Regions from separate parts of the Streptomyces sp. NPDC048353 genome, predicted to be linked through region 4. Evidence: riboswitches for the same ligand, from Rfam matches in the RefSeq annotation. Region 4 holds a riboswitch; each other region holds the start of a gene.

Region 1 (7,350 bases), on a different contig from region 4:
GGACGCCCCGCGCGACCTGCGCACGGTCCACCTGGTCATGGACGACGACGTGGACACGTACCTCATCAACCTGCACCGGGACCGCATGCCGGACGCGATCGCCCCGCAACTGCTGCGCGACTACCGGATCGAGGTACGGGACGCGACGGGAGAGTGGCGCACCGCGGTCACCGTGCGGGACAACCGGCGTCGCCACCGCGTTCACCGGCTGGACGACGGGGCACTCGTGCGGACCGACGCGCTGCGGATCACGGTGGACTCCACGCACGGGGCACCGCGCGCCCACCTCTTCACGGTCCGGGCCTACCAGGACTGACCCACCACGCGCGCCGTCGAGCGGTCAGCCGCGGTCAGCCGCGGGCCGTCGCGGACCGCTCCGGACAGTGGCCTACCAGGCCGGCCGGGTCCGGGAATGCCGGAACGCCCGGAGTGCGGGGTGCGCACTCCGGGCGTCCCTCACGCGGACACCGCGCGGTCAGTGCGCTCCCAGCGCCTGGCTGACCGCGTCCGCCGCCTCGATGACCTGGCCGACCAGTTCCGACTCCCCGGTCCCCGGCTTTCCGGCCGCGGAGAGGCTTCCGAGCAGGGAGGCGGGACCCCACAGGGAGATCGCGGCGACTACCGAACCCCGCGAGTCCAGGACGGGAGCCGCCAGGGAGGACCGGCCAAGCGCGCGTTCCTGTGCCTCGACGGCGTAGCCGGCTCGCCGCACCGCCTCGCACTCCTCGTCCAGCGCCTTGTGCGAGGTCACGGTGTACTCCGTGTGCGCCTCCAGCTCCGGACCGAGCAACGAACGGCGCTCGTCGCCCGTCATGCGGGAGACCAGGCACTTGCCCATCGCCGTCGCGTGCAGCGGGGCGGTACTGCCCGCCTGTGTGTACGCCTTGGGGGTGCGGCTGCCCTCGAAGTTGGCCAGGAAGACCAGATCGGCCCCGCGCAATATGCCGACGTTCGCGCCCAGCTCGGTGCGGGCCGCCAGTCCCTGCAGCACCATGCGGGAGGCCCGGTGGACGGGGTGGCCGTTCAGCGCCATGGTGGCGAGCGGCAGCGTGCCCAGTCCCAGTCGGTAGAGCCCGCTTATCGGGTTCCGCTCCACCAGATCGAACTGCTCCAGGGTCGCCAGCAGCCGGGAGGTGGTGGACGGACCCAGCTCGGCGTCCACGGCGATGTCGGAGACACGGCGCTCCGTGCTGCCCGAGCCGAGGGCCCGCAGGACGGAAACGGCCCGCTCGACACTCTGATTGGTCCCCTGCTCGGCAGGCATGGCGAGGTCTCCTCATCTGCGTACGCACGGCATTGCGAAGCCTACGGCGTATCCTACATTCAGATCTTGCAACCAGCTTGCACCATACGGTTCATCTCTTCAATCTGCCCGCCGTCCGCTGCTTCCCCTCAGGGGACGGTGCAAGTGATCGCACCCTAGCCGCAGAACCGCGACGCGTCGACGCGCCCGTATGAGGGGCCGGGCCCCGGCAGGACCGAGGGCGGGAGGCGGCGGGGCGAGACTCGCGACGCGGCCGCCGCCGGGACGTACAACGGCCCGCTGGGCGCGGCGGAGCTCATACGAGGGCGTTGGTCAGCACCACCCCGCCAGCCGGTCGACCAGCTCCGCCCGGATCCGAGCGGTTTTGAGCGCCGCAGCGGAGCCCCTTCTGGGAACGGGCGGCGGAGCCTGCCGGCCCCCGGCAGCGTGATGGTGCGTGCGTACGGAGGTGGAGTCCACCGAGACGTCCCAGTGCGTAGCGGCCCGCCCTTAGATGCGCAGGCCGGGAGCCGAGGCCCGAGGCGTTCTGGGGGCGGCTCAGCGGCCGGAGTGGTCGATGACGTTGCCGTTGGAGCAGTTGTTGACGTGGTTTCCGACCCAGTCGCCGAGGACCGGGACGACGGCTACCTCCTGGAGGCAGACGGCGGCGGCGGTGAAGTTCCAGGCGTTGGCGGCGTTGATGCCGCCGCCGAAGTTCGAGTCCTCGTCCGCGTGTGCGGGGGCGGCGATGGTGGCGGCGCACAGCGCCGCTCCGACTACGGTGATGATCTTCTTCATGGTGACGGTAACGAGGCCGGCGGCAGCAGGACACGCGACCGAGCCGTCCGGCTGAAGCACCCGGTGGCGCTGCTGGAACAGCCCGTACGCGTACCGGCGCTGGAGCACCGCGCCGAGGAACTGGACCCGCTGAACGCCCGCGCCGCAGCCGAGCATTACGAGGCGTTCGCCATCGGGCACGTGAACTTCTTCATCGCCAAGCCGGTCCTCGGCCGTTCGTTCACCGATCCGTGGAACTAGGTGCCGCCGCTACGCGGAAGCGTGTGAGCGGCACGAAGGTCGACACCTGCTCCGATAACTCCACCCGGGCCGACTCCGGCCAGTGCTGCATACCCTCCTCGCCTGGCGCCCTCGCGCGCCAAGCGAGGATCGCCGCTCGCAGCAATGCTCGCGCGGCTGCCCGGGCGGCCCGGCCCCGGCTCGGCGAGAGGTGCAGTCGCTCTTCCTGACAGCATCCAGCGCGCAGAACAACCGCAGGGCGGTAAGCGGGTCGGAGCCCTCGACCTCGTCCAGTCGCCCGCAGATCTGTGAGACGTGGGGGGCCACGTCCTCATACACGGCCCGCAGCGCTCCGGGGACGGGCGGCCACGACAACGCCGATCAGCAGTACCAGGACCACTACGAGAACACCCTCCACCCCATGGTGGGCGTGCACGAGACCGCCCGCGAGCGCCCCGGCGGCCAGCACGACCACCGACGCCGCCCGCCGCATGCTGCCGGGCCCAGGTCGGTCCACCGCGAGTCCGGTCAGGGTCCGCGTCATCACGGTGGTGGCCAGGTCCGGCACGCCCAGACGGTGCACGACGGCGTTCTGCAGCCCCATCCCGCAGGCCAACGGCACCAGGACCGCGTACCGTCCCCAGCCGGCTGCCTGACCGGCAAACGCGAGCCCGGCCAACAGGGCCTGAAACACGACCAGCGAAGCGAACAGCGCTCCAGGCTCGGTCTTCCGCCGCCACGCACCACCCGCCGCCGCCCCGGCCAGGAACCCTGCCAGCGCCACCGCCGACGCCGCCGCCGACAACCCGGCCACTCCTGACAAGGCGAAGCCCAGGAAGACCACATTGCCCGTCATGTTGGCCACGAACACCCGCCCCAGCCCGAGGAAGCTGGCCGCGTCCACCAGACCGCTGACAAACGTCAGCACAAGCAGTGACGGAACGAACCGCTCGTAGAGGTGCCCGTCGGGAAACAGCCACCGTGCGACCGTCCCACCACCACTCACCGCGGCCCCTCCCCGCAGGCGCGCTTGACCCGGGAGCCGCCGGCTTCCTTCATGACTCGTGTTCGTTGCACTCACTCACTGGAGCAGAAGGTGAAGAGACGCTCGACGTCACACGCCGCACGTGTGCTTACTCGATCGCCACGTCGCGAGGGTGCCCTCGGGGGCCGTGCCCTCGGGGACCGCAGTGAAAAACCGCAGGATCAGCGACAGCGAGCCGCACCGCGATCATCCGCAACGGACGCGGCCCCAACCCGTGACACCCGACGCCAAGGACTGCAGGCGCGCCTAGGCGGACAGTTCACGCCGAGCCGTAACGTCCCGTGCCCGGGTGCGGTACCGTACGGGGAGCGTCGCGTGCCGGTGGCAGACCGTGTCAGGCATGGAGGCGCCGGACCGAAGGAGGTCGACGATGTACTCGTCCCACCCTTCGCTCTCGCGTGTCTGAGCGCGAGACGACCAGGCTCGTCGCCTGGAGCCAAGAACTCCGTCAGGTGCACCACCGATTGCGGGAAGCGCTGTCCGTGACCCGCGCCTCCCTCGCCGACGGCACCCCCGGTGAAGCGGCCACCCGCGAACTGCTGCTGTACTGCCACGGCTTCTGCACGGCTCTCGACGCCCACCACCAGGGCGAAGACCGCACCCTGTTCCCCGCCATCGCGGCAGCGCACCCCCAGCTGCGCCCGGTACTGCGCTCCCTTGAGCAGGACCACTCGATGATCGCCTACCTGCTCAACGGCCTCCGCGCCGCGGTCGACCGGGCCGCGCCGCCCGAGGAGCTCGACCAGCACCTCGAAGGCATCGCCGCGATCATGGAGAACCACTTCCGCTACGAGGAACGGCAACTGCTCACTGTGCTCGAGACCCTCGAGCTGGAAGCCGTACCCGGCGAGGTCCTGGGCCCGATATGAGCCGGTGAGCGGTGAATCCGCTTACGCCTCGTCAGCAGTGCCGGCACGCAGACAGTGGGGTGGGGCGACCCCCCACTGCCAACGGCGTCCTGCCCAGGGGCGAGGGTCGAGCGAAGTGAAGCGGTCGCCGCAGGCTGCACCGGATGAACACTCCTTGTCATGATGGCTGCACTCCCGGTTGTGGCTGATCGCACAGAGGTTGGTCTGGCGAGGCGTGGCCGGTTCTGCGATGCTTTCGCCGAACAAGCGACGGCGGAACGAGGAAGCCGGTGTGATTCCGGCACGGTACCGCCACTGTGTAGGGGGAGCGACTCCGCCCATGGCCACCGCCCCATCAGGGGTGGGAAGGCCGGAGAAGCTGTGATCCCGAGTCAGGAGACTCACGCCGTCGCACCTCGATGTACGGGGCGGATTTCCCCAGGAGAGGCGGTGGCACTCGTGTGCCTGCGTATGTGTGAGGGCAGTTCCGCGCTGCCTGTGCTCCTCCGGAGCCGGCCTGCCCGGCGTGCCGCACGGGCTCGATCCCCCAGGTCCTGACGACCTCCTCCCTCAGCGGTTTCTTCCCGCACGCCGTATCAGGCGCACCGCCATGCCGGTGTGCCCTGCCCACGCATGCCCTCAGGAGTCAACTTTGTCGTCCGTAAGGCCCCTTGTGCCCGGTCGCCGTCAGGCTGCCGCAGCGGTCTTCCTGGCCGCGGCCCTCACACTCACCGCGTGCGGCGGCGCCTCCGGCCCGCCCGCCGATGCCAAAGCGGCAGCCGCCGGGAAGGGCTGTATCGAGGACTTCGACCCGGCCAAGGACTACTTCCCGGTCAAGTCCATGGTGAAGCACGCCGAGAACTTCACGCTCCGGTACGAGAAGAGCTACCAGGTCCTCACTGTCAAGGAGCCCTTCCCCAAGGGCAAGCCCGCGTCGTACGTCCTGGTCAAGTGCGGTGCGCCGAAGCCGGAGCTGACCGGTGAGCTGGCGTCCGCACAGCAGGTCACCGTCCCCGTCAAGAGCCTGTACTCCGCCTCCACCACCCATCTGCCGCTGCTCACCGAGACCGGCACCCTGGACGTGCTCACCGGTGTCGCGAGCGCCGTGGCGATCTCCTCCGCCGAGGTGCTCGAGCGGGTGCGGGCGGGCGAGGTCGTCGAGTACGCCAAGGACCGCACCCTCGACGCCGAAGCCGTCATCGGCGCCAAGCCGGACGTCCTGATGACCCAGGGCACCGACGACCCGCAGTACCCCAAGCTGCGGCAGGCCGGCATCGCCGTCGTCGCCAACGCCGAATGGCTGGAGCCGAGTCCGCTCGGCCGAGCCGAGTGGGTCAAGGCCATGGCCGCGCTCACCGGGGCGGAGCAGCGCGCCGGTGAGGTGTTCGACACCATCGAGGGCGACTACCGGAAGGTCGCGGCCAAGGGTGCGCAGGCCGTCGCGGCGGGCAGGCCCGTCGAGGTGCTGCCCGGAACGATGTACCAGGGCACCTGGTCCATGCCCGCCGGCGGCAGCTACGCCGCCCGGCTGATCAAGGACGCGGGCGGCACCTATCCGTGGGCGGGCGAGCGGGGCACCGGCGGCCTCCAGCTGAACTTCGAGGGCGTGTACGCCAAGGGCGGCCGGGCCCCGGTCTGGATCGCCGACCAGCAATGGAAGTCCACCGCCGACGCCGCGAAGGCCGACAGCCGGTACGGGCAGCTGAAGGCCCTCACCGGCGGTGCGGTCTGGACGAACACCAAGGCGGTCGGCCCCGGCGGCGGCAACGACTACTTCGAGCGCGGTGTGCTGCGCCCGGACCTGGTCCTGGCCGACCTCTTCGCGCTGATGCACCCGGACCGGGCGAAGGGCCACACCTTCACCTTCTACCAGCTGGTGCCCAAGGCGTGACGACGCACCTGACCGCCGCGACGGCCGCCGCCCCGGACACCACGCCGACGATCCGACCGGCGCGGCGGCGCCTCGCCGTCGTCCTCGCCCTCGTCGCCGGTACCGCCGCCCTGTTCGTCCTCACCCTCGCGACCGGCTCCCACCCGGTGCCGACCGGGGAGGTGGTGCGGATCCTGTTCGGCGGCACCGCCGCCGACCCGCGGTGGACCGTCATCGTGGAAGAGGTCCGGCTGCCGCGAGCGCTGACCGCCACCGCCGCCGGTGCCGCCCTCGCCGTGGCGGGCGTGCAGATGCAGACGCTGTTCCGCAACGCGCTGGCCGATCCGTTCTCCCTCGGGGTGAGTTCGGGCGCCAGCATCGGCGTCGCCGCCGTGGTGGTCGGCACCGGCGGCGCCGCCGGCAGCTTCACCGGCAACCTGGCCGGTCTGGGACGCGTGGGCGTCGTCATCGCCGCCTCGCTCGGCGCCGCCGCCGTGATGGCGCTCGTCCTGCTCCTCTCGCGATGGGTGAAGTCGGCCGTCACCCTCCTCGTCATCGGCGTCATGATCGGTTCGGCGGCGACCGCGGTCGTCGGGGTGATGCTCGTCTACGCCCGGCCCGAGCGCGCCCAGCAGTTCGTCATGTGGGGCCTGGGCAGCTTCAGCGCCACGACCTGGCCCGACCTCCAGGTCATGCTGCCCGTCATCGGCGCGGGACTGCTGGCGGCGCTGCTGACCGCGAAACGACTCAACGCCCTGCTGCTCGGCGAGGACTACGCCCGCACCATGGGCCTGAACGTGCGACGCAGCCGCAATCTGGCGCTGGCCGGCACCTCGCTGCTGGCGGGCGCGGCCACCGCGTTCTGCGGCCCCGTCGCGTTCCTCGGCCTGGCCGTCCCGCATCTGACGCGGGTGGCGCTGGGGACCTCGGACCACCGGGCGCTCATGCCGGCGTCGATGCTCGCGGGTGCGTTCCTCGCACTGGCGTGCGCGTTGCTGAGTCAGCCGCCCGGCACGGACTCCGTGCTGCCGCTCAGCGCCGTCACCTCGCTGTTCGGCGCCCCTGTCGTCATCGCGTTCCTGATCCGCAGCCGTCGCGGCGTACAAGGAGTGGCCTCGTGACCGACACGATGACCGAACCCGTCAAGGACACGGTCGGCAGACCGGACCGCCCCGGCGGTCTCACCACCCAGGGCCTCGGCATCGGCTACCGGACCCGGTCGCCGCGCGGGCGCGGAGCGAGCCGGGCCGTGCTGTCGGGGCTCGACCTGGAGGCGCGGGCCGGCGAGCTGACCGTGCTCCTCGGACCCAACGGCGCAGGAAAATCA
Region 2 (7,350 bases), on a different contig from region 4:
ATCTTCGGAGCGATCACCGGGACCGACGCGTACGCCGTCCGGTACCGCGCGGGGATCTTGGTCTTGAGGTTGGCGGTGCCCGCCATCCGCTCCTGGAGGCCGAGTTCGAGCAGCGTCTCGGTGGAGGCCTGATCGAGGGCGACGGCGCGCTGGGGCGGTTCGGCGAGGGAGAGGGGGCGCCCGCAGCTGGTGAGGGCGGCCGATCCGGCGGCAGGTGGCGCGACGGGGCCGGGGCGGGCGGTGGAGCAGCCGGCGGTGGCGAGGGCGAGAGCCAGGGCGAGGCCGAGGCGGGCGGGATGACGCATGGGTCTCTCCGGTGGGACGAGGGCGGGGTGGGTTGCGACGGGCCGGGGGCCGGGGGCGACGGGCGGGCAGGGGTGTGGCGGGGCAGCGGGGCACCGGGTGCGAGGGCGCCGCGTTCGAAGAGTACTGTAATGGCAATCATTTTCATTAACGACCCCGGGGGCGTCGTCGCGGACCTCGCCCCCCTCGCCGAGGAGCACCCCACATCGTGGTCACCCCATCCACCGCCACCGCGGCCAAGTCCCCTGACGCACCGCCGCGTTCGGTCCTGCGCGACCTCGCCTTCCTGCGCCTCTGGGCGGGCACCACCGCCTCCGGTCTCGCGACCTGGGCGCTGCCCTTCGTCCTCGGGCTCGCCGTCCTCCACCGCGATCTGGGCGCCACCGGGCTCGGCCTGGTCCTCGCCGCCCGCACCGCCGGGTTCCTCCTCGCGGTCGCCGTCGGCGGCGTGCTCGCCGACCGGCACGCGCGCCGCGCCGTCGTCTTCTGGTCCGCCCTCGCGGCGGCGGTCGCCTCGCCCCTCCTCGCGGCCGGCCTCGGGCACTCCCTCGTGCTGATGACGGCCGCCGCGGCGCTCGCGGGCGCCGGACAGGGCGCCTGCCGCCCGGCGTTCCAGGCGCTCACGGCCGAGACCGTCCAGCCGGAGCGCCGTCAGCAGGCGAACGCCGCCATGACGATGGCCGTCCGGTCCGCCACGCTCGCCGGGCCCGCGCTGACCGCACTGCTCGCGGCCTTCCTCGACGTCGCGTCGCTGCTGCTGGGCATCGGGCTGCTCTGGCTGGTCGCGGCGCTGGTCCCGGCGAGGGGAGGCAGGGGCACCGCCGGCAGCACGACCTCCGCCCCCACGACCGCGGCCCCCGCCCCCACGACCCCGCACCCGTCCGACCCCGCCCGACACACCGGGCCCCGCACCGGACCGGACGCCCCGCACCGCCCTGGCTTCCGTGCCGAGTTCGTCGAGGGCATACGCGAGGCCCGGCGCCACCCCTGGTTCCTCGCCGGTCTCGCCGCCCTGGTCGCCGTCATCGCCCTCGGCTACTCCGCCACCAGCGTCGCCCTCCCCCTGATCAGCCGGGACCGTTACGGCACCGAGTGGGTGCTCGCCGCGGCCATGACCGCGTACACCGTCGGCGCGCTCGGCGGCGCCCTGTTCATCGCCCGCGTCCGGCCGCGGTCCCAGGGCTGGGCCGCTTTCGCCGGCCTCGCGGCGTACGGCTTCGCCCCGCTCAGCCTGGTGCTGCCGGTCCACCCCGCGGTGGTGGTCGGCGCGTACGCCGTCGCGGGGATCGGCATCGAGCTGTTCAACGTGCCCTGGTTCACGGCCACGCAGCGCGAGGTCGCGCCGGACAAGCTGGCCCGGGTCTCCTCGCTGGACTTCCTCGTCTCCTACGGTCTGGCGCCGGTCGGTCTCGCCCTGATCGCCCCGGCCATCGGCCTCCTCGGCGTCACGCCCGTCCTCGCGGCGTGCGCCGCCGCCTGCTTCTTCGTCCCGGCCGCCGCGTGCCTGGTGCCCGGCGCACGGCACTTCGCGCGGCCGGCCCCGGAGACCACGGACTGACGGGCCGCGCAGGACGTAGTCTGGAGCGCGCAGCTGGTTCGCCCCGTCCGCCAGGCGGGAGGCGTCGTAAGAGGGAACCCGGTGGGAATCCGGGACTGCCCCGCAGCGGTGAGCGGGAACGACCGCCGTCATACGCACTGGGCCCGGCAAGGGCCTGGGAAGCGACGGCCAGTAGGAGACCGCCGGTCGAACCGGTGGACACGCCCGCGAGTCCGAAGACCTGCCCGTTGCCCGCGCACCCGGCCTCCGGGCTCCCCGGCCCCGTGCGCGCGGATCCGACCGCCGCGACTCGCGAAGGAGAGTTGACGTGGCCGACCACGCCGCCACCCTGCCGTCCCCCGTCCGCAAGACCCCGGCCGATTCCCGGGTGACCCTCGCCCACATCATGAGCGAGCACGACACGAACCTGTACGGGACCATCCACGGCGGGGTCGTGATGAAGCTCATCGACGACGCCGCCGCGGCGGCCGCCGGGCGCCACGCGGACGGTCCCGCCGTGACCGTGTCGGTCGACCGGATGACCTTCCTCGCCCCCGTCCGCTCCGGCGACCTGCTGAGCGTCCACGCCGAACTCGTCCGGGCCGGCCGCACGTCGATGACCGCCGAGGTCCGTGTCACCGCCGAACGCTGGAACGCCTCCGGCCCGACCGCCGAGGTCGCCACCGGCCGTCTCAGCTTCGTCGCCGTCGACGCCGACGGGCGCCCCCGCCCCGTACCGGCGCTCGACCTGCCCGACCCGGCGCTCGACCTGCCCGCTCCGGCCGGCGCCGAGTGACCGGTGGGCGCCGGGTGACGGCCGGCTGACGGCGCTCCCGCCGCCCCGTTCATATAGAACGGATCCGCCCGGAGCTTCAAGAGCGTCCAGGAGAGGGCAAGGTCACAGCTGTGCGGACTGCTGCTCCTTTGTTCCCCTGACCTAGCATCCGAGCATGACAGTCCTTCCCGACGACGGGCTTGCCCTCGCCGCCGATTTCTCCGACGCGTCCCGTGAGCAGTGGCAGGGCCTGGTGGCCGGCGTCCTGCGCAAGTCGGGCAAGGACGTCGAAGGCGCGGCAGCCGAGGACGCCCTGTCCACCACGCTGGAGGACGGGCTTCGCGTCCGTCCGCTGTACGCGGCCGACGACGCCGCGCCCGAGGCCGGCTTCCCCGGGTTCGCCCCGTTCGTGCGGGGCGGCCGCCCCGAGGGCGGCACCCTCGGCGGCTGGGACGTACGGCAACGGCACACGGCCGCCGACGGCGCGGCGGTGCTGGGGGACCTGGAGAACGGCGTCACCTCGCTCTGGCTGGTCGTCGGCGAGGGCGGCATCCCGACGGAGGCCCTCGACACGGTCCTCGACGGCGTCTACCTCGACCTCGCGCCCGTCGCCCTCGACGCGGGCGACCGGACCGAGGACGCCGCGGCGGAGTTGCTGCGGCTGTACGAGCGCCGTGGCGTCGCCCCCGAGGCGGCGCGCGGCACCCTGGGCGCCGACCCCCTCGGCCTCGAAGCCCGTACGGGACGGTCGTCCGGCTTCGCACCGGTCGCCGCGCTCGCCCGGCGGTGCGCCGAGGAATACCCGGGGCTGCGGGCGCTGACCGTCGACGCCCTGCCGTACCACGAGGCCGGCGGTTCCGCCGCGGAGGAGCTCGGCTGCTCGCTGGCGACCGGCGTCGCCTATCTGCGGCAGCTGACCGACGCGGGCCTGGACATCGAGCAGGCCTGTGGCCAGCTGGAGTTCCGTTACGCCGCCACCGCCGACCAGTTCCTCACCATCGCGAAGCTGCGGGCGGCGCGCCGGCTGTGGGCCCGGGTCGCGGAGGCCTGCGGGGCGAGCGGCGCGGGCGGGCAGATCCAGCACGCCGTGACCTCGCCGGTGATGATGACCCGCCGCGACCCGTGGGTGAACATGCTGCGCACGACGGTGGCGACCCTGGCCGCCGGGGTGGGCGGGGCCGACGCGGTCACCGTGCTCCCCTTCGACCACGCGCTCGGGCTGCCGGACGCCTTCGCGCGCCGGATCGCCCGCAACACCTCGACCATCCTGATCGAGGAGTCGCACCTGTCCCGGGTGATCGACCCGGCGGGCGGCTCCTGGTACGTCGAACGCCTCACGGACGAACTCGCCCACGTGGGCTGGGAGTTCTTCCGCACCCTCGAACGTGCGGGCGGGCAGGCGGCCGCGCTGCGGTCCGGCATGGTCCGGGACCGCCTCGCCGCGACCTGGTCCGCCCGGGGCGCGAAGCTCGCCACCCGCCGCGAACCGGTCACCGGCGTCAGCGAGTTCCCGCACCTGACCGAGAAGCCCGTCGTCCGCGAGCCCGCGCCCGCCCCGCCGTCCGGCGGGCTGCCCCGCGTCCGGCGCGACGACGCGTACGAGGCGCTGCGCGCCCGCTCCGACGCGCACCTCGCCGCGACGGGCGCCCGCCCCCGCGTCTTCCTCGCCACCCTCGGCCCCGCCGCCGCGCACACGGCGCGGGCCACGTTCGCCGCCAACTTCTTCCAGGCGGGCGGCATCGAGGCCGTCGCGGAAGGCACCTTCGAGGAGAGCGGAGCGGCCGAGGTCTGCCTCTGCTCCAGCGACGCGCTCTACGAGGAGGGGGCCGCGGCGCTCGCCGGGGAGCTGCGGGCGGCGGGGGCCGGTCACGTGTTCCTCGCGGGCCGCCCCGGACCGTATCCGGACGCCGACACGTACGTCTTCGCCGGCTGTGACGCCGTCGCCGTGCTCTCCGCCACGCTCGACCGCATGGGAGTCTCCTGATGTCCATCCCCGATTTCTCCGCGATCGACCTGGGGACCCCGGCCGCGCACGGCAGCGCCGACGACTGGCGGACGGCGGTCAAGAAGGCGGCCGGCGGTGACGACCTGCTCTGGGAGACCCCGGAGGGCATCGCCGTCAAGCCGCTCTACACCGGTCGGGACCTGGAGGGCCTGGACTTCCTGGGCACCTACCCGGGCATGGCGCCGTACCTCCGCGGCCCGTACCCGACGATGTACGTCAACCAGCCCTGGACGATCCGGCAGTACGCGGGATTCTCCACCGCCGAGGAGTCCAACGCCTTCTACCGGCGCAACCTGGCGGCCGGGCAGAAGGGCCTGTCGGTCGCCTTCGACCTGCCGACCCACCGCGGATACGACAGCGACCACCCGCGGGTGACCGGCGACGTCGGCATGGCGGGGGTGGCCATCGACTCGATCTACGACATGCGGCAGCTCTTCGACGGCATCCCGCTGGACAAGATGACCGTGTCGATGACGATGAACGGCGCCGTGCTGCCGGTGCTGGCGCTGTACATCGTGGCGGCCGAGGAGCAGGGCGTGCCGCCCGAGAAGCTGGCCGGGACCATCCAGAACGACATCCTCAAGGAGTTCATGGTCCGCAACACGTACATCTATCCGCCGAAGCCGTCGATGCGGATCATCTCCGACATCTTCGCCTTCACCTCGCAACGGATGCCCCGCTACAACTCCATCTCGATCTCCGGCTACCACATCCAGGAGGCCGGGGCGACGGCCGACCTGGAGCTGGCGTACACGCTCGCCGACGGCGTGGAGTACATCCGGGCCGGGCGCGAGGCGGGTCTGGACGTGGACGCGTTCGCGCCGCGGCTCTCCTTCTTCTGGGCGATCGGCATGAACTTCTTCATGGAGATCGCCAAGATGCGGGCGGCCCGCCTGCTGTGGGCGAAGCTGGTGCGGGAGTTCGACCCCAAGAACGCCAAGTCGCTGTCGCTGCGCACCCATTCGCAGACCTCCGGCTGGTCGCTGACGGCGCAGGACGTCTTCAACAACGTGACGCGTACGTGTGTCGAGGCGATGGCGGCCACCCAGGGCCACACCCAGTCGCTGCACACCAACGCCCTCGACGAGGCACTGGCGCTGCCGACCGACTTCTCGGCGCGGATCGCCCGCAACACCCAGCTGCTGATCCAGCAGGAGTCGGGCACGACCCGGACGATCGACCCGTGGGGCGGCAGCGCCTACGTGGAGAAGCTGACGTACGACCTGGCGCGCCGGGCCTGGCAGCACATCCAGGAGGTGGAGGCGGCCGGCGGAATGGCGCAGGCCATCGACGCGGGCATCCCGAAGCTGCGTGTGGAGGAGGCCGCGGCCCGGACGCAGGCCCGGATCGACTCCGGACGCCAGCCGGTGATCGGCGTGAACAAGTACCGGGTGGAGACCGACGAGCAGATCGACGTGCTCAAGGTCGACAACTCCTCCGTGCGCTCCCAGCAGATCGCGAAGCTGCGGCGGCTGCGCGAGGAGCGCGACGAGACGGCCTGCCGGGACGCGCTCGACGCGCTGACCCGGGCCGCCGGGGGCGAGGGCAACCTGCTCGAGCTCGCGGTGCGCGCGGCGCGCGCGAAGGCGACGGTCGGCGAGATCTCCGACGCCCTGGAGAAGGTGTACGGGCGGCACGCGAGCCAGATCCGTACGATCTCGGGTGTGTACCGCAACGAAGCCGGTGAGTCCCCGTCCGTCGAGCGCACCCGTGGCCTGGTGGACTCCTTCGCCGAGGCCGAGGGGCGCCGTCCGCGCATCCTGGTCGCCAAGATGGGTCAGGACGGCCACGACCGGGGCCAGAAGGTGATCGCCACCGCCTTCGCCGACCTGGGCTTCGACGTGGACGTCGGCCCGCTGTTCCAGACCCCGGGCGAGGTCGCGCGCCAGGCCGTGGAGGCGGACGTGCACATCGTGGGGGTGTCGTCGCTGGCGGCCGGTCACCTCACGCTCGTACCGGCGCTGCGGGAGGAACTCGCCGCGGAGGGGCGCGAGGACATCATGATCGTCGTCGGTGGGGTGATCCCGCCGCAGGACGTGCCGACGCTGCTGGAGATGGGCGCGGCGGCCGTATTCCCGCCCGGGACGGTGATCCCGGACGCGGCGCACGACCTGGTACGGCGGCTGTCGGCCGGCCTCGGGCACGACCTGTGATCGACGTCGACGCGTATGTGAAGGGTGTCCTCGACGGGAAGCGGGCGATCGTGGCCCGTGCCATCACGCTCGTCGAGTCCACCCGCCCCCAGCACCGCGCGCTGGCGCAGCGGTTGCTGACCGAGCTGCTGCCGCACAGCGGGAAGGCGCGGCGGATCGGGATCAGCGGTGTGCCGGGGGTCGGGAAGTCGACGTTCATCGACGCGTTCGGCACGATGCTGACCGGTCTGGGCCATCGGGTCGCCGTTCTCGCCGTCGATCCGTCGTCGAGCCGTACCGGGGGTTCGATCCTGGGCGACAAGACGCGGATGGAGCGGCTCGCCGTGGACCCGGCGGCCTTCGTCCGGCCCTCCCCCACCGCCGGGACGCTGGGCGGGGTCGCCAAGGCGACCCGTGAGTCGATCCTGGTGATGGAGGCGGCGGGGTACGACGTGGTGCTGGTGGAGACCGTAGGGGTGGGGCAGTCCGAGACCGCCGTCGCCAACATGGTCGACTCGTTCCTGCTGCTCACCCTCGCGCGGACGGGCGATCAGCTCCAGGGCATCAAGAAGGGCGTCCTGGAGCTGGCGGACGTCGT
Region 3 (7,350 bases), 340 kb from region 4:
CGAAGGGACGGTCGGCCAGCGCCTCGGCGTCCACCCACGCCAGCGCGGACTCGATGATCAGCGTGTCCTCGCCGGTGTCGCCGTCGAAGAGCCGCTTGTGCGGGGTGCGTCCCATCGCGACCACGTCCCGCACGGTCAGGTCGAAGTCCGCGCCCGTCTCCTGCACCACGGCGGCCAGCGTGCGGGCGAGCCGGCGGACCGGCACGGACCACACGTCGGCGCCGTCCACCCGGACGCTGCCCGCCCGGGGACGCAGCACGCGGTAGACGGCCCGCAGAAGGCTGGACTTGCCGCTGCCGTTGGGCCCGACGAGGCCGATCACCTCACCGGACCGGGCGGTCAGGGAGACGTCCCGGACGAGCCGGTGCGCGCCCGCCGTGAGCGTGACGCCCTCGACGGTGAGTTCGGTGGCCGTCATGCCGCTCCCCGGTCGGCCGTGCGCCGGGCGTCCCGCCGCATCAGCCACAGGAAGAACGGCCCCCCGCACAGCGCCGTGAGGACCCCGACCGGGATCTCCATGGGTGCGGCGACCGTACGCGCCGCGATGTCGGCCCAGATCAGGAACACCGCCCCGCCCAGCGCGGCCGTCGGCAGCACCCGGCGGTGGTCGCCGCCGACGAAGAGCCGCACGGTGTGCGGCATCATCAGCCCCACGAACCCGATCGGCCCGGCGGCCGCCACCAGAACTCCGGTGACCAGCGAGAGCAGGACGAAGGTCCGCGCCCGGAACCGGGCGACGTCGAGCCCCATCGTCGAGGCCGCCTCCTCGCCGGCGAGCAGCAGATTGAGCGAACGGGCCTGGGTCAGCAGGACCGCGACGCCGAGCGCGAGCGCCGCGCCGGGCAGCCACAGGGTGGCCCACTGGACACCGCCGAGGCCCCCGAGGGTCCAGGCAAGGACCGCCCGGGCCTCGTTGCCCCGGTCGCTGGTCAGCAGCAGGACGTCCATGACCGCCGTGAGGACGGAGGCGAACGCCACGCCCGACAGCACCAGCCGCACCGAGGTGATGCGGCCGCCGGACCGGGCCGTCGTGTAGACGAGCAGCAGCGTCAGCAGGGCGCCGGCGAACGCGGCGACCGACAGGGACACCGGCCCGAAGAGGCTCACCCCGAAGACGATCACCGCGACGGCGCCCAGGGAGGCGCCCGAGGAGACGCCCAGCAGGTACGGCTCCGCGAGCGGGTTGCGTACCAGCGCCTGCATCGCGGCGCCCACCGCCGCGAGCCCGGCGCCCGTCACCGCGCCCAGCAGCACCCGCGGCGCCCGCACGTCGAGCACGATCGTCTCCCGCGCCTGCGACCAGGCGGGCTCGGAACCGTCTCCGGTCAGCGCGTGCGTCACGATGCCCCACACCTGGCCGGGGGGCACCGGCACCGAGCCGATGGCCATGCCCGCCGTCATCGACGCCAGGAGCAGCACGCCGAGGACGACCAGGGTGAGGGCGAAGGCGCGGCGGCCCGGACCGGCCGCGCGGGAGGCGCCCGCGGGACGGGCGGAGGAGCCGGCGGGGGGAGCGGCGGACACGGCTTTCGCCGGTGCCGTCACTGGAAGCGCTCGGGGTGCAGCCCGCGGGCGAGGTCCTCGACCGCGTACGGCGCGCGGACACCGACCAGCGTCGCCGTCAGCGGCAGCACCACGAAGCGCTTGTTCTTCACGGCCGGCACGTCGGCGAGGGCCGGCTGCGCCAGCAGGAACTTCTTCTTCTGCTCGACGTTCCCCGCACCCGCGTAGTCGTAGATGGCGATGACCTCCGGCTTACGGGCGACGACCTGCTCCCACGAGACGTCACCGAAGACGTCGTCGAGGTCGGCGAAGACGTTGGTGCCGCCGGCGAGGCGGATGACCTCGGTGCCGAGGCTCTTGCCTCCTGCGGTGAACGCCGACTTGTCGCCGCTGTCGTACACGAAGACGGGGAGGGCGGGAGCCCCCTTCACCGTCGCCGCGGTCTTCGCCACGCGCCCCTGAAGGTCGGCCACCAGCGCGTCGGCACGCTCCTCGACGCCGAAGAGGGAGCCGATGGCGCGGATCTCGTCGTACGTGTCCGTCATCGCCACCTTCTTCTTCCCGCAGTACTCGCGGTTGAGGTAGGTGTCGATCCCGGCGTCGGCGAACGCCTTGCGGGAGCGGCCCTCCTTCTCGGCGAACGCGCTGGCGTAGCCGCCGTACACGAAGTCCGGTTCCGCGTCGAGGACCGACTCGAAGGACGGCTCCTTCTTCGCCAGCTCCGGGATCGCCGCGAAGTCCTCGCGGAAGGCGGGCAGTACGGCCGAGTCGGGGAAGGCCGTGCCGACGATCCGGTCCTTCAGACCGAGGGCCAGCATCAGCTCGGCCGGGTGCTGATGGATGGTCACCACCCGGGAGGGCGGCTTGTCGTACGTGGTGCGCGTGCCGCAGTTCTCGACGGTGAGGGGGAAACCCTCGGCTGACGCACCGGGCTTCGCGCCGCCGCCCTCCCGGGCGGTGCCGCTCTGAGGGGAGGCGCCGCAGCCGGTGAGCAGGACCCCCGACAGGGCGAGGGCCAGGGCGGCGGCGCGCACGGGGCGGCGACGGGGCATGCTGCGCGTGCGGGGCATGCGGGACGTACTGGGGTACACGAAAAGCCTCCTGGGGAGTCCGCGCTCCTCGGATCGGGCCCGCGACAGGCCAGTTTCCTGACTCCCGGATCGGCGTACACCCCAGCCTTCCCACGCGGTGCGCGCAGTGGCGTCTCGACGGGTGCACTCCCCGGTCACAGTGGCGGGACCGTGCCGGTTTCGCACCGGCTTCCTGTCTCCCGTCGCGGTGATGACCAGGTGATCCTACGGTTCCGCGCCTCCGGCGCAAAAGGACGCCCTCTCGGCCCCGCGCCCCCTTGTTGCCGAAACGGCAAGCATCTTTGACGCCCCGGCGGGCCGTGGCGAGTCTGGACCCAGGTGCCGCCGGCACCGCGCAGTCGTCCCGAAGGAGCCTCGATGCCGACCCCGAAGCCCACCGATCCCGCCGAGTTCTGGGAAGAGCGCTACCGCACGAGCGACCGTGTCTGGAGCGGCGAACCGAACCCGCTCCTCGTGCGGGAGGCCGCCGATCTGACACCGGGCACGGCCCTGGACCTGGGCTGCGGCGAGGGCGGCGACGTCCTGTGGCTGGCCTCGCGCGGGTGGCGCGTGACCGGCGTGGACATCTCCGCGACCGCCCTGGAACGGGCGGCCGCCCACGCGGCGGAGGCCGGCTGCGCCGACCGGACCGCGTTCGAGCGGCACGACCTCGGAGTGACCTTCCCCGAGGGCGGCTTCGACCTGGTGAGCGCCCAGTTCCTGCAGTCGCCCGTCCCGCTCGACCAGGACGGGGTGCTCAGGTCGGCCGCCGCCGCGGTCGCCCCGGGCGGCACGCTCCTCATCGCCATGCACGCCGCGTGGCCGTCCTGGATGGAGAAGCACGAGTACCCGTTCGACGCGGACTTCCCCACCCTCGACGGCGTCCTCGCGGCGCTCGCCCTGCCGCACCCCTGGCGGGTGGACACGCTGGAGGGCGTGGAACGCGCCCTCACCGCGCCCGACGGCCGCCGGGGCACGCGGGTGGACAACGTGTGGCGGCTCACCCGCACCGCCTGATCCCGCACCGCCTGACCTCGTACAGCCCGCCCCGCAACGCCTGATCCCGCCCCTGCCTCGGGATGGCTCCCCTTCGCGGCCGCGCCCCCCGGACCCTCGACTCGCACACGCGTGTGATCATGACGGGCATGGGTCCGGGGAGGACCCAGGGGAGGGAACATGGCTTACACAGACACCAACGGCATCGATCTGTCCGGTCCGACCGGCAGACTGATCCAGACCGTCGACCTGGTGAAGAACCCGGCGCCGCAGGCGATCGCGACGGACACCGTCAACGGGCACGTCTTCGTGCTCCAGGTCGAGAGCTCGGCCACGGCCCCGGCCGGCAACATGTACCTCAACCGCATCGACCGGCGGACCGGCGTGCGCACGGGGGCGATGCAGCTGAAGGGCTTCGGCCACGGCCTCGCCATGGGCGTGGAGCCGGTCGGCGCCGACAGCTACGTCTGGACGGAGGTCGGGCCGCTCCACGTCACCGGCGGCGGCACCACCTTCGGCAAGGCGATCACGCGGTTCCGGTTCGCCGACGGGGAGGTACTCGACGGCGCCACCATCCCGGCGGAGCGGAAGTTCACCGCTCCCGGCAGCACCTCCGGCACCGGCCCCTCGACCGACCCGGTGCACGGCCTGCTGACGGTGATGTACCACAAGGGCGGCGACCGGCACTTCACCCGGTACGCCACGGCCGGTGCCGCCACCGGCGACTGGACGCCGGCCGGCCCGACGTTCGTCGTGCCCGACGGGGAGGACGTCACCCCCGCCGTGCCGTCGCCGTACCCGCTGGAGCCGAAGCTCACCTTCCAGGGCTTCGCGAGCCTCGGGGACGTCCTGTACGTCTACCAGTGGGCGCCGTACGACAAGGGCGAGGACCCGACCGTACCCAGCGAGTTCCCGGGCATCACCTTCCTCACGTCCTACTCGTGGACGACGGGGCTCAGGCTCGACCGGCAGGTCGTCACCGGCGCCGACGGCCTTACGCGGCGGGAGCCCGAGGGGCTGGCCGTCGAGGTCGACCCGGCGACGCGGGAGACCCGGCTGCTCTTCGGATTCAGCAACACCACGCCCGGCAGCGAGTTCGCGCGCGACGTCACGATCGGCTGGTATCCGACGAAGCCCGCCGTGGACGGGATCCAGGTGCTGTCGGACTGGGAGGACCTCGCCCTGGAAGCGGGCGTCACCCCGGGCGCCGAGCGCCCGCGCGGGCGGCTGATCGCGCTCGCCGGGACCACCTACCTCCAGATGCGCGGCACCCTGACGTGTTCTCCCGGCCTGACCGCCGACAGCAGGGTCGCCACCCTGCCGCACCGGCTGCGACCCACCCGTCCGGTCCGCCAGAACGTGCCGCGCAACAACTACTACGGCCGCTGCGTCTGCCGGATCGAGGCGGACGTCCACGGCGCGCTCTGGGCGTACGGCGCCACCGGCGACAACGCCGTCACCTGGATCGACCTCGACGGCGTCTCGGTCGCCTGGCGATGACGCCGCCCCGCGCCGGGGCCCGGGCCGTCACGGTCCGCCGCCCCGCCCCCCGCCGCTGCCCCGCCCTACCCGATCCGGAGGATCGCGCATGAACCGCCCTACTCCCAGCCGCCGTTCCCTGCTCGGCGCGGCTCTGGCCGCCCCCGCCGCAGCCGTCGCGGCCCCGCTGCTGACCGCCGCGCCCGCCGCCGCGGTCGACGGGTCGGACGGGTGCCGGCTCCTGGTCGACTGGACGGCCATCGTTCCGGCGCCCGGTGTGGTGCCGGAGGCCGCCGCACCGCTCCAGGCCCGGGTCATAACTCTCGCGGGCACCGAGTTCCTCCAGCTGCGGGGCACGGTCACCTGCTCGTTCACCGCGGACGCCCAGCTGGGCACGCTGCCCGAGACGATCCGCCCGCCGAAGCTGACCCGGGGCGTCTGCCCCCGCAACAACAGCCAGGGCATCAACGCGCTCCGCGTCGAGGCCAACACCCAGGGCGTCCTCACGGTCTTCGGGCCGCAGGCGACCAACAAGGTCACCTGGATCCAGCTCGACAACTTCTCGTCCGTCCTGCGCTGACCCTCAGGCCGGCGAGCCCTGGCAGCGCCACGGCCCGGAACCGCTGGACCGATGTCCGCGGTTCCGGGCCGTGAGCGCGCAACCGCTCGATCGCCGAGCCGCTCGGGCACCCGGTCGCCGCTCGCCGAAGCGGGCGCCCGCCGCTCAGGACCGGCCGACGGAGCCGGAATCGTCCACGGGCTCCCACTCCTCGACCCGGGCGGAGCCGGCGGCCGGGTCGGGATCCGGGCGGGTCGCCGGGTCCTGGCCCTCCGTCGACGGCGCGGGTCCGGAGGGGTCCGCCGCTGTCTTCGTGCGCCGGCGTCCGGTGAGGTAGGTGGCGACCGGTTCGGTGTACCGGGCGGTGAGCGGGCCGAGGATGACCAGGACGAGGACGTACGCCGTGGCGAGCGGGCCGAGCGCGGGCTCGATGCCCGCCGTGACGGCGAGCCCCGCGATCACGATGGAGAACTCGCCCCGGGCCACCAGCGTGCCGCCCGCCCGCCAGCGCCCCTTGGCGGAGATCCCCGCGCGCCGCGCGGCCCAGTGGCCGGTGGCGATCTTCGTGCCGGCCGTGACCACGGCGAGGGCCAGCGCCGGGAGGATGACCGGGGGAATGCTCGCGGGGTCGGTGTGCAGGCCGAAGAAGACGAAGAACACCGCGGCGAACAGGTCCCGCAGCGGGCTCAGCAGGTTGTGCGCTCCCTCGGCGACCTCGCCGGAGAGGGCGATGCCGACGAGGAAGGCGCCGACGGCGGCGGAGACCTGGAGCTGCTGGGCGATGCCCGCGACCAGCAGGGTCAGGCCCAGGACGACGAGGAGCAGCTTCTCCGGGTCGTCACTGGAGACGAAGCGGGAGATGAGCCGGCCGTAGCGGACGGCGAGGAAGAGGACGAGGCCCGCCACACCGAGCGCGATGGCGAGGGTGAGGCTCCCGGCGGCGAGGCTCACACCGGCGAGCAGGGCGGTGATGATGGGGAGGTAGACGGCCATCGCGAGGTCCTCGAGGACCAGGATGCTGAGGATGACCGGGGTCTCGCGGTTGCCCAGGCGGCCGAGGTCCCCCATCACCTTGGCGATGACGCCCGAGGACGATATCCAGGTGACGCCCGCGAGGACGACGGCGGCCACCGGCCCCCAGCCGAGGAGCAGGGCCATCGCGGCGCCGGGCAGGGCGTTGAGGGCGGCGTCGACCAGCCCGGCCGGGTACTGCGTCTTGAGGTTGGAGACCAGGTCGCTCGCCGTGTATTCGAGGCCGAGCATCAACAGCAGCAGGATGACGCCGATTTCGGCGCCGATCGCGACGAACTCCTCGCTCGTCCCCAAGGGCAGCAGGCCGCCCTCGCCGAACGCGAGGCCGGCCAGCAGATAGAGCGGTATCGGCGAGAACTGGAAACGGGCGGCGAAACGCCCCAGCAGCCCGAGGCCGAGGATGATGGCGCCGAACTCGATCAGGAAGACAGCGGAGGAGTGCATGCCGTCACTCCCGGCCCAGGATCGCGGCCGCCGCGTCGACGCCCTCGCGGGTGCCGATGACGATCAAGGTGTCCCCACCCGCCAGACGGAAGTCCGGGGCGGGTGACGGTATCGCCCCGGAGCGGCGCAGGATGGCCACGATCGACGCGCCGGTCTCCGTCCGTATGCGGGTCTCGCCCAGGACCCGCCCGTTCCAGTGTGAGGTGGAGGAGAGCTCCGTGCGTTCCGCCACCAGTCCCAGGTCGGTGGTGGACAGCAGATTGGGGC
Region 4 (7,350 bases):
TGATGCGGTTGCTGGTGACCAGCGGGATGCTCACCGCGCCCATCAGCTTCTCGGTGACCCAGGTGTAGGCGCCGCGGGGCACGGAGGTGGCGATGGTCGGGATCCGGGCCTCGTGCCAGCCGATGCCGGTGTTGATGATGGTGGCGCCGGCCGCCTCGATCTCCTTGGCGAGCGCGACGACCTCCTCCAGCGTGGATCCCCCCGGGACCAGGTCGAGCATCGAGAGCCGGTAGACGAGGATGAACTCCTCGCCGACGCGCTCGCGGATCCGGCGGACGATCTCCAGCGGGAAGCGGACCCGGTTCTCGTACGCGCCACCCCACCGGTCGGTGCGCCGGTTGGTGGCGGCCGCGATGAACTCGTTGATCAGATAGCCCTCGGAGCCCATGACCTCGACGCCGTCGTATCCGGCGGCCTTGGCCAGTTCGGCGCAGCGGGCGTAGTCCTCGATCGTCTGCTCGACCTCGGCGTCGGTCAGCTCGTTCGGTACGAAGGGGCTGATCGGGGCCTGGATCGCGCTGGGCGCGACGAGCGCGGGGTGGTAGGCGTACCGCCCGAAGTGCAGGATCTGCATCGCGATCCGGCCGCCCGCCTCGTGCACGGCGTCGGTGATGAGACGGTGCTCGGCGACCTCTTCCTCGGTGCTGAGCTTGGCGCCGCCGTCCCAGGGGCGGCCGGCCTCGTTCGGGGCGATGCCGCCGGTCACGATGAGGCCGACGCCGCCGCGCGCCCGCTCGGCGTAGAACGCGGCCATCCGCGCGAAGCCGTTCTCGGTCTCTTCGAGGCCGACGTGCATGGAGCCCATGAGCACCCGGTTGGGCAGGGTGGTGAACCCGAGGTCCAGGGGGCTCAGCAGGTGCGGGTACGGGGTGGTCGGGGCCATCGGGGCGCCTCCTCGCGCAGGAACGTCACGCCCTGTTGTAGACGACCCGAAGCGACTTGTGCAACAAGTTGCATAAGGATGGGGGCGTGATCTGCGCTACGTCGGTGGGCGAGGGCCGGGGATGAGCTTTCCGGGGCCGTGTCCCCCCGGCGCCCCCCCCCCCCGCCCCCGACCTGTCGGTCCCTACCGGCGGCCCACTTCCGCCCACGCGTCCAGCTCCTCCGCCGTGCGCGGACCGTCCGCGTCCGGCGCCAGCAGACCGTGGGCCCGCAGCAGCCGGGAGACCGCCATGCCCCAGGGCCGGCGCAGCCGCGCCGCCGTGAGCAGTGCGTCGTCGGCGAGGAGCTCCGTGATCGGCCCGGTCCGCAGGCCCTGCGGGGAGAGCACCGCCGCCTCGTCCGCCCAGCGCAGCGCCAGGTCGACGTCGTGGGTCGCCATGACCACCGTCGTCCCCGCGTCCCGCAGCCGCCCCAGCACCTCCAGGAGCCGCTCCTGCCCGTGCGGGTCGAGGCCGGCCGTCGGCTCGTCCATGATCAGGACACGCGGCCGCATCGCCACCGCCCCCGCGATCGCCGCCCGCTTGCGCTGCCCGTACGACAGCAGATGCGTCGGCCGGTCCTCCAGGGCCACGATGTCCAGCGCCTCCAGCGCCTCCCGCACCCGGAGCCGTACCTCCTCCTCGGGCAGCCCCAGGTTCATCGGCCCGAACGACACGTCCTGGCCCACCGAGGCCGCGAACAGCTGGTCGTCCGGATCCTGCACGACCAGCTGGACCGTCGTCCGCAGCCGGGTCAGCCCCTTGCGGTCGTACGACACCTCCTCGCCGTCCAGCCGGAGCGCGCCGCTCCCGCACCGCAGCCCCCCGCTCAGCAGCCGCAGCAGCGTCGTCTTGCCGCTGCCGTTCCTGCCCAGCAGGGCCAGCGCCCGCCCCTCGGGCACGGCGAAGTCGATCCCGTCGAGGACCGCGGGCCCGTCCTCGTAGGCGAAGCCCGCCCTGACCAGTTCCACCACGGGGGAACGAAGACTCACGGGAGGGACCTTTCCAGTACGAGAGTGAGCGCGACGAGACCGCCGAGCAGGCCGGCCGTCGCCGCCAGGAACCGGCGCGAGACGACGGCGCCGGGCACCAGGACCCGCAGGGTCCCGTCGTAGCCGCGCCCCGCGAGGCCGGACTGCAGCCGCTGCGCCCGGTCGAAGGCGCGGACGAAGGCGGTCGCCCCGAGCCCGGCGAGCGAGCGCCAGGTCGCCGCCCGGGTCGTCAGACCCAGCCGGGCCGCCTGCGCCTGGCGGATCTTCGCCATGGAGTCGAGGAGCAGAAAGCTGATCCGGTACATCACGAGGGCGACGTCCACGACGGGCGCCGGGACCCCCGCCCGTACCAGCCGCGGCAGCACGTCCGAGACGGGCGTGGTGAAGGCGAACAGCAGCACCCCGAGGGACGCGGCCGAGGTCCGCAGCAGCAGTTCACCGGCGTGGACCGGCCCGTCGGGCGCCAGGGCGACGACACCGCGCGCCCCGCCCACCTCGAAGAGCAGCGGGACCGCGCCCGTCACACAGAAGCCCAGCGGAATCCGGAACGCCCGCCACAGCTGACGGCCCGGCACCCCGGCCGGACCGAGGAGCACGGCCAGGGTGGCCGCCGCGACCAGGACCGCCCCCGGCCACGGCGGCAGGCAGACCGCGCACAGCGTCAGACCGAAGCCCAGAGCCGCCTTCTCGCACGGATGACGGCGGCGCCAGCGACTGCTGTGCGCCGCCGCGTCGATCGGCAGCATCGGCGACTACTCGTCGCCGGTCGCTGCCGCCGTCGACGGGGCTCCGGGAGCCCCGGCACGGGCCTCGCCCTGCCTGCGGCCCTTGCGCAGACCGAAGTAGTAGGCGAGGACACCGGCGCCGAGGGCCGCCTGCAGCGCGAACAGCGCCGACTCGACCTCGCCCGACGGCGGCTCGTAGAGCGGGCTGAACCACGGCTCGTAGTCGGGCGCGATCTCCGTGATCGCCACCTCCGCCTCGGCGTCGGCGCCGGCGAACGGCTCCTCCTTGTGGTCGCCGAGACCCAGCACCAGCGGGAACACGGCCAGTGCCGCGACGATGAGCAGCAGCAGCGTGTTGATCTTCGCGTTACGGCTCATCAGACGTTCGCCTCCGCCTTCTCGGTCTTCCGGGCGCCCGGGAGGAGAATCCCGAGACGGGTCAGATCGCCCTTGCTGGACTGCGTCAGCAGCCGCATCACGAGCACCGTCAGCAGACCCTCGCTGACCGCGAGCGGCAGCTGCGTGACGGCGAAGATGGAGCCGAACTTGGCGAGCGCGCCCATGACACCGCTGCCCGGATCGGGGAAGGCCAGCGCGAGCTGCACGCTGGTGACGCAGTACGTGGAGAGGTCGGCGACGAAGGCGCCGAAGAAGACGCTCACCATCAGCGGGAGGTCGAACCGCCGCAGCAGGCGGTAGATCCCGTATCCGGCCCAGGGCCCGACGATCGCCATCGAGAAGGCGTTGGCGCCGAGCGTGGTGAGCCCGCCGTGGGCGAGGAGCAGCGCCTGGAACAGCAGGGTGATCGTGCCGAGCACCGCCATCACCGGCGGCCGGAACAGGATCGCCCCCAGCCCTGTGCCGGTGGGGTGCGAGCAACTGCCCGTCACCGAAGGAATCTTGAGGGCGGACAGGACGAAGGTGAACGCGCCGGACGCGCCCAGCAGCAGGGTGGACTCGGGGTTGGCCTTGACCTCGCGGGTCAGGGCACGGACGCCGTGGACGACGAAGGGAGCGGACGCGACGCCCCAGGCGACGGCGTGCACGGGCGGTAGATAGCCCTCGGCTATATGCATGATCGGGAGACCCTCTCCAGCACCTCGTGGATGGACAACGCACCTTGGCCGGTCTCCTGGCTGACGGGTCATGCCGTCGCGGCTCCGCCTTCCCACACCGCGACGGTCTCCCGAGGCGGTGCAGTGGCTCCCTCGAAGGGTTCTCCCCGAGGGGTGGAGCCGGACTTCCCGATCACAGTGGCGAGGGCCGCACCGGTTCCACACCGGTTTCCCGTACACCAAGGCGGTGTGACATTAGTGGGTTGACCAGGCGCATCACAACACGGAGGCTTCCGCGGACGGTGTGTGACGGGTCTCTCGCGCCCCCTGCTCACTCCTTTCGGTACGTGTACGCCTCCGCTGCCGCCGCCTCCACGGCGTCCAGGTCGCCGCCCGCGCTCGCCGTGACGAGGGCGGCGATCGCCCCCTCCACGAAGGGGGCGTCCACCAGCCGGGACCCCTCGGGCAGCTCGTCGCCCTCGGCGAGGAGCGCCTTGACGGTCAGCACGGCGCTGCCCAGGTCGACGAGGAGGGCGACACCGGCCCCCCGGTCGGCTTCCCGCGCCGCCTCGGCGATCAGCTCGGAGCTCGTACCGAGGCCGCCGCCGGGGTCCCCGCCCGCGGGGACGATCGGCGCGGAGGGGCCGCCGCCCGCGATTCCCCGGGCGAGTTCGGCGACGGCGGAGGCCACGGCGGCACTGTGCGAGACGAGGACGATGCCGACCGGGCCGCCGGTCACGGGGCCACCTCCGTACCGGTGGTGCCGTCGCGACGGCGGGTCATGCGGCCACCTCCGCGAGGGCGGCGATCAGCAGGGCGGACGAGGTGGCCCCGGGGTCCTGATGCCCGATGGAGCGTTCGCCCAGGTAGCTGGCGCGGCCCTTGCGGGCCCGCAGCGGTACGGTCGCCAGCGCGCCCTGTTCGGCGGCCGCCGCGGCCGCCTCGAAGGACTCGCGCAGCGCGTCGGCCGCCGGGACGAGCGCGTCCAGCATCGTCTTGTCGCCGACCTGCGCACCACCCAGCTGGGCGACGGCGGCGACCCCGTCGGCCAGGGCCTCGGCGAAGGTCTCGCGGGTGACCGTCCCGGCGTCGCTGAGCGCCTTTCCGGTGCGGCGCAAGAGGGTGCCGTACAGCGGTCCGGAGGCCCCGCCGACGGTGGAGATAAGCCGACGCCCGGCGGTGGTGAGCACCCCGCCCGGTGTCGGGGGAGGCTCCTTCTCCAGAACCTCCGTGACGGCGGCGAAGCCCCGCTTGAGGTTGGAGCCGTGGTCGGCGTCGCCGATGGCGGAGTCCAGCTCGGTGAGGCGGTCGGCCTCGCGGTCGACGGCGGCGGCGACGGCGGCCAGCCAGGCCCGGAAGAACGCGGCATCGAGCCCGTCGGCGGGACCGGGCGCCTCCGCTCCGGCCGGCCCACCGGGCACGTCTGCCCCGGCCGGCCCGCCGGGCGCGTTCGCTCTGGCCGGCCCGCCGGGCGCGTTCGCTCCGGTCGGCCCGCCGGGCACGTCTGCTCCGGCCTGCCCGCCGGGCGCGTTCGCTCCGGTCGGCCCGCCGGGCACGTCTGCTCCGGCCTGCCCGCCGGGCGCGTTCGCTCCGGTCGGTCCCTCAGTCGCGGCCGGTCCGTCGGCTGCGGTCGGTTCGTCCACGTCGGGCACTCTCCTTCTCAGCGGCCCCAGCGCAGGGCGGGCGTCTGTACGGGTGCGTCCCACAGGCGTAGCAGTTCCTCGTCGGCCGCGCAGAGCGTTACCGAACAGCCGGCCATGTCGAGGGAGGTCACGTAGTTCCCGACGAGCGTGCGGGCGACCGGGATCCGCCGCTCGCCGAGGACCCGCTGGACCTCGGCGTTGAACCCGTACAGCTCCAGCAGCGGCGTCGCCCCCATGCCGTTGACCAGCGCGAGGACGGGGCCCGAGGGCCGCAGGTCGTCCAGGACGGCCTCGACGGCGAAGTCCGCGATCTCCCGCGAGGTCATCATCGCGCGCCGCTCGCGCCCCGGCTCGCCGTGGATGCCGATCCCCAACTCCAGCTCGCCCTCCGGCAGGGCGAAGGTGGGGCTGCCCTTGGCGGGCGTCGTACAGGCGCTCAGCGCCACGCCGAAGGAGCGCGACCGCTCGTTCACCCGCCGGGCGATCGCCTCGACCCGCTCCAGGGGCGCGCCCTCCTCGGCGGCGGCACCCGCGATCTTCTCCACGAACAGCGTCGCACCGGTGCCGCGCCGACCGGCGGTGTAGAGGCTGTCCGTCACGGCCACGTCGTCGTCGACGAGCACCTTGGCGACCTGGACGCCCTCGTCCTCGGCCAGCTCGGCGGCCATCTCGAAGTTGAGCACGTCGCCGGTGTAGTTCTTCACGACGAACAGCACACCCGCCCCGCTGTCGACCGCGGCGGCGGCCCGCACCATCTGATCGGGCACCGGAGAGGTGAACACCTCCCCGGCACAAGCGGCCGCGAGCATCCCGGGCCCCACGAACCCGGCATGCAACGGCTCATGCCCCGACCCACCCCCGGACACCAACGCCACCTTGCCCTCGACGGGCGCGTCCCGCCGCAGGACGACACGGTTCTCCACGTCGACGGTCAGCTTTGGATGAGCGGCCGCCATTCCCCGCAGCGCGTCGGGGACCACGGTCTCCGGGACGTTGATCAGCATCCTCATGGATACCTCCTGGTGAGACTGGCAGGGATGTGGCTGAACACGATTTTTGCAGGTCAGAGCATGTGAGACTGGATATCGATCTTGGTGGTTGGTTACGGCGTGGGAAGGTCTGTGCGGTACTGATGCGGACTCTCCTGACGCAGCATCAGTTTCGGGTGGCGGGGATCGGCCTCGCGGGTGCGCATCATGACGCCATTGTCGACGCGAGATCGTCTGCGCGCACTGGTGTGTCAGGGGCCGGGTCCCGGTGGCTCTGCTTCCAGCGCGTCTGCAGGGCCGGAGCCATGAGTGGGAGCGCCCCGGCGCGTAGCGCCCTCCTGCCGTGGCTTTGTACGACCCTTTCCCCCCTCATGCCCCGGCCCGCCACTGTGGCTGCCGTCGATGACATGGTGGCGGGCCGTTATGGGTGCGAAGGGGCAGTCGCGCTTGAACTCCTTCAAGACGCTGCTGCCGGGACATCCCCCGCGGGTGCGGGGAGCAATGAAGGGTTGCGCTTCCTCTATCCCCGGCAACGGGGCCATCCCTGCGGGTGCGGGGAGCGGAATGCTAACGATGTCGGCCCAACTTGGGTCACCCTCGCCGCCGCCCGGAGGTCAGTCAGTCCAGGGCCTCCTGGCTTGCTGTAAGACCGCCGGTCTCCGACTTGCCGCCAAAGCGTTTCCTTTCCCCTGCAACGTTCGTTACATCCACCAGTACGGAGCTAACGTGCCCAAGAGGGCAAGCGGGAAGGGGAAAGCGTCTCGTATGAAGGGGCGGAAAGGGCCCAAATGGCAACGCAGTTGCTTTGTGCGAGCTAGGAAGCTCGCACAAAGCGTCGGGAGCATGTTAAGTCCGCAACGGGCGTCGGCGTCCTGGAGCTATACCTACAAGCATGGGGAGCGAACGCCGTGAACTGCAGTCCTAGCGCAATCCATGTTTACCCCGAATCAGCTTCACCGCGACCAGCAAGTAGTCCTTTACCGTCTTCTCTCTCTTGCGCCCGGGGCGCCAGTAGCTGCACCTGTC

Evidence for each region. A riboswitch is a leader RNA that binds a small molecule or an ion and turns the genes downstream of it on or off. The one in region 4 is predicted to bind cobalamin.
Region 1: linked by a shared signal. The riboswitch ahead of ACZ6RC_RS11220 (ABC transporter substrate-binding protein) and the one ahead of ACZ6RC_RS17110 (energy-coupling factor ABC transporter permease) in region 4 are both predicted to bind cobalamin.
Region 2: linked by a shared signal. The riboswitch ahead of ACZ6RC_RS13945 (acyl-CoA thioesterase) and the one ahead of ACZ6RC_RS17110 (energy-coupling factor ABC transporter permease) in region 4 are both predicted to bind cobalamin.
Region 3: linked by a shared signal. The riboswitch ahead of ACZ6RC_RS18475 (ABC transporter substrate-binding protein) and the one ahead of ACZ6RC_RS17110 (energy-coupling factor ABC transporter permease) in region 4 are both predicted to bind cobalamin.

What each region holds. Positions count from the first base shown of each region.
Region 1 is NZ_JBVJGU010000003.1:161,332-168,681, reverse strand. It holds gene ACZ6RC_RS11250 (FAD-dependent oxidoreductase) at 1-316, shown strand, start outside; gene ACZ6RC_RS11245 (IclR family transcriptional regulator) at 476-1,264, opposite strand; gene ACZ6RC_RS11240 (hypothetical protein) at 1,802-2,041, opposite strand; gene ACZ6RC_RS11235 (hypothetical protein) at 2,105-2,281, shown strand; gene ACZ6RC_RS11230 (YoaK family protein) at 2,592-3,266, opposite strand; gene ACZ6RC_RS11225 (hemerythrin domain-containing protein) at 3,704-4,174, shown strand; cobalamin riboswitch at 4,388-4,578, shown strand; gene ACZ6RC_RS11220 (ABC transporter substrate-binding protein) at 4,827-6,044, shown strand; gene ACZ6RC_RS11215 (iron chelate uptake ABC transporter family permease subunit) at 6,041-7,144, shown strand; gene ACZ6RC_RS11210 (ABC transporter ATP-binding protein) at 7,141-7,350, shown strand, end outside.
Region 2 is NZ_JBVJGU010000003.1:811,628-818,977, forward strand. It holds gene ACZ6RC_RS13935 (ABC transporter substrate-binding protein) at 1-305, opposite strand, end outside; gene ACZ6RC_RS13940 (MFS transporter) at 512-1,861, shown strand; cobalamin riboswitch at 1,879-2,103, shown strand; gene ACZ6RC_RS13945 (acyl-CoA thioesterase) at 2,169-2,636, shown strand; gene ACZ6RC_RS13950 (methylmalonyl-CoA mutase family protein) at 2,791-4,599, shown strand; gene scpA (methylmalonyl-CoA mutase) at 4,599-6,773, shown strand; gene meaB (methylmalonyl Co-A mutase-associated GTPase MeaB) at 6,770-7,350, shown strand, end outside.
Region 3 is NZ_JBVJGU010000004.1:752,041-759,390, forward strand. It holds gene ACZ6RC_RS18465 (ABC transporter ATP-binding protein) at 1-418, opposite strand, end outside; gene ACZ6RC_RS18470 (FecCD family ABC transporter permease) at 415-1,524, opposite strand; gene ACZ6RC_RS18475 (ABC transporter substrate-binding protein) at 1,542-2,594, opposite strand; cobalamin riboswitch at 2,625-2,806, opposite strand; gene ACZ6RC_RS18480 (class I SAM-dependent methyltransferase) at 2,952-3,590, shown strand; gene ACZ6RC_RS18485 (hypothetical protein) at 3,750-5,069, shown strand; gene ACZ6RC_RS18490 (hypothetical protein) at 5,158-5,628, shown strand; gene ACZ6RC_RS18495 (cation:proton antiporter) at 5,773-7,083, opposite strand; gene ACZ6RC_RS18500 (cation:proton antiporter regulatory subunit) at 7,088-7,350, opposite strand, start outside.
Region 4 is NZ_JBVJGU010000004.1:415,789-423,138, forward strand. It holds gene ACZ6RC_RS17090 (FAD-dependent oxidoreductase) at 1-883, opposite strand, end outside; gene ACZ6RC_RS17095 (ATP-binding cassette domain-containing protein) at 1,067-1,912, opposite strand; gene cbiQ (cobalt ECF transporter T component CbiQ) at 1,909-2,658, opposite strand; gene ACZ6RC_RS17105 (energy-coupling factor ABC transporter substrate-binding protein) at 2,665-3,015, opposite strand; gene ACZ6RC_RS17110 (energy-coupling factor ABC transporter permease) at 3,015-3,713, opposite strand; cobalamin riboswitch at 3,743-3,951, opposite strand; gene ACZ6RC_RS17115 (PTS-dependent dihydroxyacetone kinase phosphotransferase subunit DhaM) at 4,024-4,431, opposite strand; gene dhaL (dihydroxyacetone kinase subunit DhaL) at 4,472-5,113, opposite strand; gene dhaK (dihydroxyacetone kinase subunit DhaK) at 5,353-6,345, opposite strand.